3 regions of the Psychrobacillus sp. NPDC093180 genome follow, and region 3 is predicted to be linked to each of the others. Evidence: predicted binding sites of a transcription regulator. Region 3 holds the regulator's gene; each other region holds the start of a gene.

Region 1 (3,282 bases), on a different contig from region 3:
AAATCTTCTAGCATCAAGTCCACGATCGCAAGTAAATTTTCTTCTGTTAGTTCATTAAATGCAACGATCGCATCGAAACGATTAAGAAATTCAGGTTTGAAATAAGCCCCTAGCGTTTCGAGCATGTTAACAGATTCATGTACTGCTTGATTGAACCCGACACTTACTTTTTTGTCGCCTGTTCCAGCGTTACTTGTCATAATGATGACTGTATCTTTGAAACTTACTGTTCGGCCTTGTGAATCCGTTAATCTACCATCTTCCATTATTTGCAGGAACATATTTTGCACATCTGGATGTGCCTTTTCTATTTCATCCAGCAGTAAAATGGAATATGGATTACGTCGAACATGTTCTGTCAGTTGACCTGCTTCCTCATGGCCTACATAACCTGGTGGGGAACCAATAATTTTAGACACCGAATGTTTCTCCATATATTCACTCATATCTAGACGAATCAACGTATCTCGCGAACCAAATAGTTCCTCTGCTAGCACTTTCGTAATCTCCGTTTTACCGACACCAGTAGGACCAACAAATAAGAATGAGCCAATTGGGCGATCTTTCGATTTAAGTCCTGCACGGCTACGACGGATAGCTTTGGCAATTTTGTTTACCGCATCTTCTTGGCCAATCACTTTTTTGCCAAGACTTTCTGCAATCCCCTTCATTTTTGCTTGCTCTGCTGCTTGTAGTTTCGTCACAGGAATTCCTGTTTTTTCTTCGACGATTAATTCGATATCTGCAACCGTCACTTCTACTTGAGGAGTATCTCCATTTTGTGTTGCTTGCTCTAACTGTTTACGCAATTGGATTTCCTCCATACGTAAATTTGCTGCTCTCTCGTAGTCTTCTTTTTCTGCAGCTTGTTCTTTTTGTTGTATTACTTCGTTAAGACGATTGTTGATTGAATCTGAATCCGCTATCGTATGGGTTAAGTTTAAGCGCGCCCCTACTTCGTCCATCAAGTCGATTGCTTTGTCTGGTAAAAATCGATCTTGAATATAACGTTGCGATAAAGTAACAAAAGCTTCTATCGCTTCATCCGAATAGCGTACTCCGTGGTAGTTCTCATAACGATCCTTAACACCATTTAATATATGAATCGCATCTTCAGTAGTCGGTTCCTTCACAATAATTGGTTGGAAGCGACGTTCAAGAGCAGCATCTTTTTCGATTTGACGATATTCTTTCAATGTAGTTGCACCGATTAGTTGCATTTCTCCGCGTGCTAAAGCTGGTTTCAAAATATTCCCGGCATCCATTTTTGAACCTTCCGCAGTACCTGCTCCTACTAATAAATGAATTTCATCTATGAAGAGAATTACGTCTTTGCGCGTTTGAAGCTCTTGGATCAATTGTTTCATGCGTTCTTCGAATTGCCCGCGAATACCAGTGTTTGTTACTAGGGATGCGACATCTAGCAAGTACACTTGTTTATTCATTAATTTTACTGGTACATCGCCTTCGTGGATTTTCACTGCAAGTCCCTCGGCGATCGCTGTTTTACCAACACCAGGCTCTCCGATTAAGACAGGATTATTTTTATTTCTTCGATTTAATGTCTCAATAACACGTTTTACTTCTTGTTCACGGCCGATGACTGGATCGATTCGGCCTTCCTTAGCATCGTTTGAAAGATTTTTACCAAGTTGGTCCAACAAACTATCGCCTTGATGATTATCTGCCTGTCTTGTTTTTGTTCGTGCCTGATGACCACCATTAGATTGGAAAAACTGCTGTGCATCACTACTAAATGACGGTATTTTCCCTGCAGTCAATTGCGATTGAATATCTTGAAAACAAGTATGACATAGGTGCATTTGCATTCCTTGATGATTAACTTGTACTTTTAAACTCATCGTTGCGTCGTTTTTTCCACAATGTTGACATTTCATATATATAATTCCTCCCAATAATCATTTGACTTTGACTATCTTTAACCTTTGACTTTAGTATACACTGACCTTTTTTGACTTTCAAATAATTTGCTTGGGTATATAAATTATCAAACATGAAATAATAACTATTAAAAAAACTGCCCAGAAATCTAATAAACAGATTTCTGGACAGTAATTGTACTTCTATTAAAACTTCGAACCACCATATCCATACTCATCCAGTAGTTCTTCAAACGTTTTATTTTTTTCTTTTTGCTTTTTTTCAAAAGCTAGCTGAGCTTGTCTTTCTTCTTCTACTACCCTCTCGATTGTGGGCGAAAAATCTAAATTTACAATGGCTAATTGGATATCTTCGCATTTAATTCAATCAAGAGAAAAAAATGGAACTGTCCTATGATATAATGCAAATAATAGAAAAGTTATGGTTAAGGAGGCTGCCATTTGGATTCCGACCTCAAAAAACTTATAATTCAAATCATTCTAGACTATAAAGAAAAAGGACCACAATGGAAACCCGGAAAAGACTTAATACATCTAAAAAAACGAATCACTAGGCGTGATATCCCCTTAGAATCCACACTAGAAGAATATAATAATTTAATTACTGATATAGTTACAAATATCCAAAGTAATGTCCACATTTATCACTTGGAACATTTTGCACAACGCTACATTATCTTTTCCGCAAATAATTGGATAATTATCATTGGGGAAGATAGAAGTATGGAAACAGCTATGACAACAAAATCATCCGATCGTTATTTATCAAAAGAAAAAGGATATAATTATATTGGTACAGTTAAGGAGGTTTTTTCATGGATCGAATGACATTAATAAATCTATATGGTCAAGGAGTCACTGATTGTGAAACAAGCCCTTTTGAAATGCTTGAAACATTCCATATTAGAAGCGAATTACATCAACTAACACTTACTAAAGAAGAAAAAAGAATGTTAGCTGCCTATGATTTAAAATTATTAAGCCATGCAGAACAAGTTTATGAACACACAAATAAAGCCTATGACTTTTCAATGTCTAAAGAGTCCATGGACGAATGGTGGTGGCATTTGGATTCCCTACTCAAAGGAGAAATTGTATTTAGTGCTACATCTCTTTATGATGATGTTATTTAAAATAATTAAATAAACACAACTCCAACAAAAAAAGTTTAGAAATCCACCTACTGGATTTCTAAACTTTTATAATTCGCCTAAAACTTCGAACCACCATATCCATACTCATCCAGTAGTTCTTCAAACGTTTTATTTTTTTCTTTTTGCTTTTTTTCAAAAGCGAGCTGAGCTTGTCTTTCTTCTTCTTTTGCTTGCTCTTCTGCTACTAGCTGTTTCTTTGTTTCTTTTAATTTATCTAGTACATCAGA
Region 2 (3,282 bases), on a different contig from region 3:
AAAAAAATGAGATTGAAAAAAAATAATGTGTATATTTGTCGTATCCGAGATGGAGCGAAAGAGTTATTAGAGGATTTACAAATATTGAAGGACCATTTTCAATTTGAATATTCTATTTCAAAAGAGTTAGTGAAAAAGAATTGCTGTAAGCGCGCTTATTTAAGAGGTGCGTTTTTAGCTGGAGGTTCTGTTAATAATCCGGAAACGTCTTCATATCATTTAGAAATTTATTCGTTATACAAAACGCATAGTGACGCACTAGTAGATTTGATGAATGGATTTGAGTTGAATGCGAAAACGATTGAACGGAAAAAAGGCTTCGTTGCATATTTAAAGGAAGCAGAAAAAATTTCTGATTTCTTAAGCATCGCAGGAGCCCACAGTGCCTTATTGAAATTTGAGGATGTCCGCATTATCAGAGATATGCGAAATAGCGTAAATCGTTTAGTTAACTGTGAAACGGCTAATCTAAACAAGACAATTAGTGCAGCTATTCGCCAAGTAGAGAATATCCGTTATATAGAAAGTTCGATCGGTCTCGATCAATTACCAGACAAACTTCGGGAAATTGCACGTTTACGTGTTGAATATCAAGATGTAACATTAAAAGAATTAGGGGAAATGGTTTCCACTGGAAATGTTAGTAAATCCGGTATTAACCATCGATTACGAAAAATAGATGAAATCGCAGATGCACTTCGTAGAGGCGAAACAATTTAGTGAAATGGAGCGTATATTGATGACAGAAAAACAAGTCGAAGTGAAATTACCCTCGGGATTACAAGCAAGACAAGCAGCGTTATTTGTACAAGAGGCAAATCGTTATATTGCAGATGTATACTTAGAAAAAGATGAGAAAAAAGTAAACGCTAAAAGTATCATGGGAATCATGAGCTTAGCAATAAGCAAAGGAATAACGGTAAACTTAAGCGCAGAAGGCTCAGACGAGGATGAAGCGGTAGAAACATTAGCAAAATTTATCGCCAATGAAGAATAAAAACAAAGGGCTGTCCCATTCGGTCAAGTTGGACTCGGGGATGGCTTTTTTTGTGGCTTGGCTACCAATACGTTGCGCATTTGAAGGGGAATGTTGCGCGTATGTGCTATAACGTTGCGAGTAGCGATAATAACGTTGCGTGTTCGAAGAGGAACATTGCGCAAATGGACTTCAACGTTGCGCGTATTTAAATTATGCTTTTCCACATAAGAGGCTTTAAGTCTCACCCAATAAAAAATACCCAAGGAAAGTAAAATTCCCTTGGGTACAATTTTCATTATGATTTTTTCATTTCGCTGCGTTCGATGATGTGGTCGATTAAACCATATTCTTTTGCACGTTCAGCAGTCATGAAGTTATCGCGATCTGTGTCTCTTGCAATTATTTCGATAGGTTGACCTGTGCGCTCCGAAATAATTTTATTCAATTTATCGCGTAAGAATAAAATACGTTTTGCAGCAATTTCGATTTCTGTTGCTTGCCCTTGAGCTCCACCAAGTGGTTGGTGAATCATTACTTCAGCATTTGGAAGCGCATAGCGTTTTCCAGGTGTTCCAGCTGTAAGAAGGAATGCTCCCATAGAAGCAGCCATACCAATACAAATTGTTTGTACATCTGGTTTGATGAACTGCATTGTATCGTAGATTGCCATACCAGCTGTAATGCTACCGCCTGGGCTGTTAATGTAGATAGAAATATCTTTATCTGGATCTTCTGCTTCTAGAAATAGAAGCTGTGCAACGATTGAGTTAGCTACATTGTCATCAATGCCACTTCCAAGCATAATAATTCGGTCTTTTAATAATCGTGAATAAATATCATACGCACGTTCTCCACGATTTGTTTGTTCGATTACTGTAGGAATTAAATTCATCCTGATTGCCTCCTTCAAAGGTGGTATTGTCTATTTTGATTACTGAAAAGTATATCTCAGCTGTAACTTTATCATACACATTAAGGTCAAGGAAGGTCAAATATTAAGCATTAAAAAGTTAAGTTGAAATATTTATAAATCATTTGTATAATAGATTAGTCGCTTGCCTCCGTAGTTTAATGGATATGACGTAAGATTCCGGTTCTTGAGATGGGGGTTCGATTCCCTCCGGGGGCGTTTTATCAATTTTATAAAATGCAATACAGAAACACTTGAAGTATGATTTCCATGCTTCAGGTGTTTTTTTCTATTCATTTTTCTTACGGCGATCATAAGAGACCGCATAGGCATCATGACGAAAGTGAAGAATAGGATCTGCAGTGAGCTCGATTCCTTCTGTCACTATAGTCGGATCAAACAAAATGGGCTCATTCGGAAACAGAGCTTTGTTTAATGTTAATTGACCAACTATTATTTGTTGCCTGTCTTCTGGCCAATCAACTGTTGGGTCATCCGTAGCATCATCCTCTGTGCCTAAACGAATGACTAAGTTAAAAGAGATTGGTCCATTTTTAAATTTCTCGTGAAGATCTTCCTCGAGATAATCGGGAGATGTTATTTTTGCTGCTGGTTTCTCCAGCCAAGCTTCTTTTTCTTGTACAGGCTGCCATTCATATTTTATCGCTTGGCGTTTTCCATCTTGATTGACAAAATAGAATGCGTGTATTGGGTAATAGTGGAGCAACGCATAGCTTATGGGTGGCTGTTTAAATTGTTCTTGCAGAGCAAGCAAGATATTTTTTCTCTCTGGGTACTTTTTTATAATATTCAGCACACCTATTCCTAAATCCACTTTGTCCAATCCGGTTTTAGTTGCCGTTAAAATTTTCAACATATCTATAAAGGTTTTTGGATCTTTTGTTATGAAAATAGGTATGGTGGTGCTAATTAGATGACTTGCAGTTCCATCTGGTAAATGAAATTGCACAGACATACCTTTAAAAGGTGAAAGAAAATCGGATGCTGTCGGGTTTGGTGGACTGTTCGAAAACCGGACAGTTGGATACGGCTTCTTTTTGCAAATGTGCAGCCGTTGTATAGGCTATGGCATTCCCATTAGGTGTAAACGTTGCCTCGAAAAACAACCCTTTCGCATGTGCGCGACGTGCTCCCGGAAACCTTCCTTGAATCTTTTCCAGTGTATCGATTACATCTTTTGGCATGGAATCATTCGGATTGTTAATACTATTCATGTGAATCACCTCCGATTATTGATCGGTCTATTCATCCTTACCCTAAATTTTTTATATTAATCAAAAGAAATGAACAAGTTAAGGTATGTTTCGCAATAGCTTTTTAAAGGTAAATGAATATTAAACTTAAGTTAGAGGTGAATAGAATGAAAAAATTA
Region 3 (3,282 bases):
CTGGTGAAGAAGTAATGGCTGTTAATGGTATTCGGGAAGACGATAGCAAAGGCCGGCATACAACGACGCATAGAGAGCTAACCCTATTACCGGGTGGAGGGTTACTAATCGATACCCCAGGGATGCGAGAATTTCAACTTTGGGACACAAGTGAGGGCGTAAGTGCAAGTTTCAAAGACATTGAGGAACTAGCAGAAGGATGTCGTTTCCGAGATTGCAAGCATGAAAAAGAACCAGGTTGTGCAATACAAGAAGCTATATACACTGGGACCATTAAAGAAGAACGATATAAAAGCTATGTAAAATTAATGAGAGAACTTGCCCACATTGAACGAAAAAATGATGTGGCCGCTCGAAAAGTAGAGCGAGATAAGTGGAAACAAATTACGAAAACCCAAAGAAGTAATTACAAAAAGAAAAAATAAATCTTGCAACGAATAAATTAAAATTACCCGACTACTAATTCATTTGATTAGTAGTTTTTTTATCTTTTAAGAGTTATGAAATTGCTGTTAGGTGGTTGTTTAGGGATATTGCGACGTAGTTAGTTGATGAAGTTGTCCGCTAGATTTTCACTGCAGTCGTACGCTTTCCGCCGGGTGAGCGATGAGCCATTCCCTCCGCTTAGGGCGTCGTTGGAATGTCTCATTTTGCTCCCTCATCCGGCAGGAGTCGACGCCAGCAGCGAAAATCTATAATAACTGCTTGTTTATTCATTATCGGCTTGCTAAAACCAACTATTAAACAGTTTCTAAACTGGGTAAATCCAATAAATGGTGGAGTGCGACAATATCCACTGTGACTGCGATAAACTAGCCCTTGAACACGACAAAGCCGACAAAATCGATGCTTTTTGTTAAGTCCCCAATAATGCGCCATTATTATCGGTGTCTCACTCCAAGTTAACTTGTTTTATGAAAAATTGGTTGCTCTCAGGGGTAATTTGGTTGCTGTAAGACGGCAACTAGTTGCTCTTAACATTCGTTTGGTTGCTCTCAGACTACAACTGGTTGCTTTCAACAGATTTTGATTGCCCTTAGCCATTTTTTGGATAAACGTATTCTGTCACTACATAATTGGAGGGATTTAGTGCGGCTGCCCGAGACTCCTGCGGGAAAGCGGGGCAGACGAGACTCCTGTAGTCACTCGCGACGAAGCGGCTCGGCGCTCGCCCGCGGAAAGCGAAGCGCCGCCGTGCTAAATCCAAGTGGTCACTTTCTTCCACTCCCTACTTCGCAGTTTCCCTATACTGTACGACAAAGAGCTGTCGAAAAAACAAGACATATTTAAAGACAATGCATGTTTTTTTATTCAGAAATTCGGGAACACTGATGGAAGAATCGTATCAATTGCACAACTATAATTTTCTCGTTATAATATAGTCAAAGTTAGTCAAAGTCAGTTTGCGAGAAGAGGTGAGAAGGTGAAAAATATATCTGACATTATTGAAGGGTATTTGAAGTCCATTATAGAAGAAGAGAGTAAGGGACAAATTGAAATAAAAAGAAGTGAAATTGCTGAAAAATTTCAGTGTGTTCCATCTCAGATAAATTATGTGATAAATACTCGATTTACCCAAGATCGCGGATACTTAGTGGAAAGTAAACGTGGTGGCGGTGGATATATTCGAATCCTCCGCGTGCGGGCGCATACGAAAGCTGATTTGATTGAGCATATAATACAAGGACTAGAAAAAGGGGCATCTGAGACGGTAACAGAAGATATTGTATTCCGATTGATCGATGAAGAAGTTATTTCTAATCGAGAAGCAAAACTTATCTTAGCTGCCCTTAATCGAACGACACTTGCTATTCCACTGCCAGCAAGAGATGAGCTAAGAGCGCGTATACTATGTGCAATGCTACTTACTTTAAAATATGAAAAAAAGTGAAGATGAACGGGGTGTTGAAAAGTGATTTGTGAAAATTGTAAGCAAAGACCTGCAAAAGTAACGGTTACGCAAGTGCATAACGGTGAACACTTTGAAAGACATTATTGTGAGGTCTGTGCAAATAGTCTCCACCCGTTTTATGTGGAATATAAACATGATCCATTATCTCTCCATCAATTATTAACAAATTGGTTCAATCATACAGATCAACAACCAATGCAACAAGTGCAGAAAAAACTTCCATTAGAATGTGAAGCATGTGGTTGGTCTATTCAACGATTTTTAGATGAAGGGAAATTTGGTTGCGCCTCTTGTTACAACAGTTTTCGAGAACAATTACCTACCGTATTTAAACGTTTACATAACGGAAACGTGACACATGTCGGGAAAGCACCTGGTGCATTCGGCGAAAAATTAGCGGTGAAAAAACGAATTGAAGAAATAAGGTTGCAAATGAAAGAAGCAATTGAAACAGAAAAGTTTGAAGAGGCCGCCTTGCTAAGGGATGAGGTAAGGGAACTAGAAGATAAACTTGCCGCTGGAGGTGAAGAAACGCATGTCGATTGAACGTTTTTTAGATAACTCGATTTCTAGTTGGATGGCAGGAGATGGAGAACATTCCGATATTGTCATGAGTACAAGAATTCGACTAGCAAGAAACTTAAACGGATATCGATTTCCTCTTGCATTTACAGAAGATGAAGCGCATAAAATTGACCAATCCGTTTCGGCTACGTTATTAGATGCGAATGAGGATCTACAGATGAACTTCTCCTCCATTCAAATAAAGGATTTGTCTGAATTGAGTCGTCAAGTCCTTGTAGAAAAGCATTTAATCAGTCCTAAGCTAGCAAATTCGCCGATGACTGGTTCAGCCCTTATATCTGATGATGAGGCTGTTAGCGTAATGGTCAATGAGGAAGACCACATTCGTATTCAATGCTTATTTCCAGGTCTTCAAATTCAAGAAGCATACAAGCAAGCAGACACGATTGATCGAGTTTTAGAAAAAGAGCTATCTTATGCGTTTGATGAGCAATTCGGTTATTTAACAAGCTGTCCTACTAATACAGGTACTGGTTTACGTGCATCCGTTATGATGCATTTACCAGCATTAACGATAACTAAACAAATGAACCGAATCGTAACAATTATCTCTAGATTAGGAATGGTTGTAAGGGGTATTTACGGGGAAGGCAGTGAAGCGCTCGGGAATGTATACCAAGTATCCAATCAAACAACTCTTGGTAAAACGGAGGAAGACATAATTGCCGATCTTCAAAGCATTGCCGAACAAATTATTCAAAAAGAAAGAGAAGCAAGAAATGCACTTTTAAAGCATTCAGCCAATACACTAGAGGATCGGTTATATCGTTCTTTAGGAACCTTAT

Evidence for each region. The regulator CtsR, encoded in region 3, represses protease genes until heat stress. The targets are predictions, from matches to a motif close to ATGGTCAATAAAGGTCAAACA.
Region 1: ACIP9W_RS17230 (ATP-dependent Clp protease ATP-binding subunit) is a predicted target of CtsR. The motif match lies at 1,960-1,980, and genes of this name have one in related genera.
Region 2: clpP (ATP-dependent Clp endopeptidase proteolytic subunit ClpP) is a predicted target of CtsR. The motif match lies at 1,954-1,974, and genes of this name have one in related genera.

What each region holds. Positions count from the first base shown of each region.
Region 1 is NZ_JBIVOJ010000012.1:22,023-25,304, forward strand. Features, by position in the region: gene ACIP9W_RS17230 (ATP-dependent Clp protease ATP-binding subunit) at 1-1,898, opposite strand, end outside; partial or broken gene ACIP9W_RS17235 (YqkE family protein) at 2,088-2,207, opposite strand; gene ACIP9W_RS17240 (hypothetical protein) at 2,343-2,729, shown strand; gene ACIP9W_RS17245 (hypothetical protein) at 2,717-3,034, shown strand; gene ACIP9W_RS17250 (YqkE family protein) at 3,112-3,282, opposite strand, start outside.
Region 2 is NZ_JBIVOJ010000006.1:196,005-199,286, reverse strand. Features, by position in the region: gene whiA (DNA-binding protein WhiA) at 1-720, shown strand, start outside; gene ACIP9W_RS11015 (HPr family phosphocarrier protein) at 740-997, shown strand; gene clpP (ATP-dependent Clp endopeptidase proteolytic subunit ClpP) at 1,275-1,871, opposite strand; tRNA gene ACIP9W_RS11005 (tRNA-Arg) at 2,037-2,108, shown strand; gene ACIP9W_RS11000 (catalase) at 2,179-2,955, opposite strand; gene ACIP9W_RS10995 (hypothetical protein) at 2,870-3,124, opposite strand; gene ACIP9W_RS10990 (LemA family protein) at 3,271-3,282, shown strand, end outside.
Region 3 is NZ_JBIVOJ010000011.1:98,371-101,652, reverse strand. Features, by position in the region: gene rsgA (ribosome small subunit-dependent GTPase A) at 1-425, shown strand, start outside; gene ACIP9W_RS16880 (CtsR family transcriptional regulator) at 1,424-1,891, shown strand; gene ACIP9W_RS16875 (UvrB/UvrC motif-containing protein) at 1,913-2,458, shown strand; gene mcsB (protein-arginine kinase McsB) at 2,448-3,282, shown strand, end outside.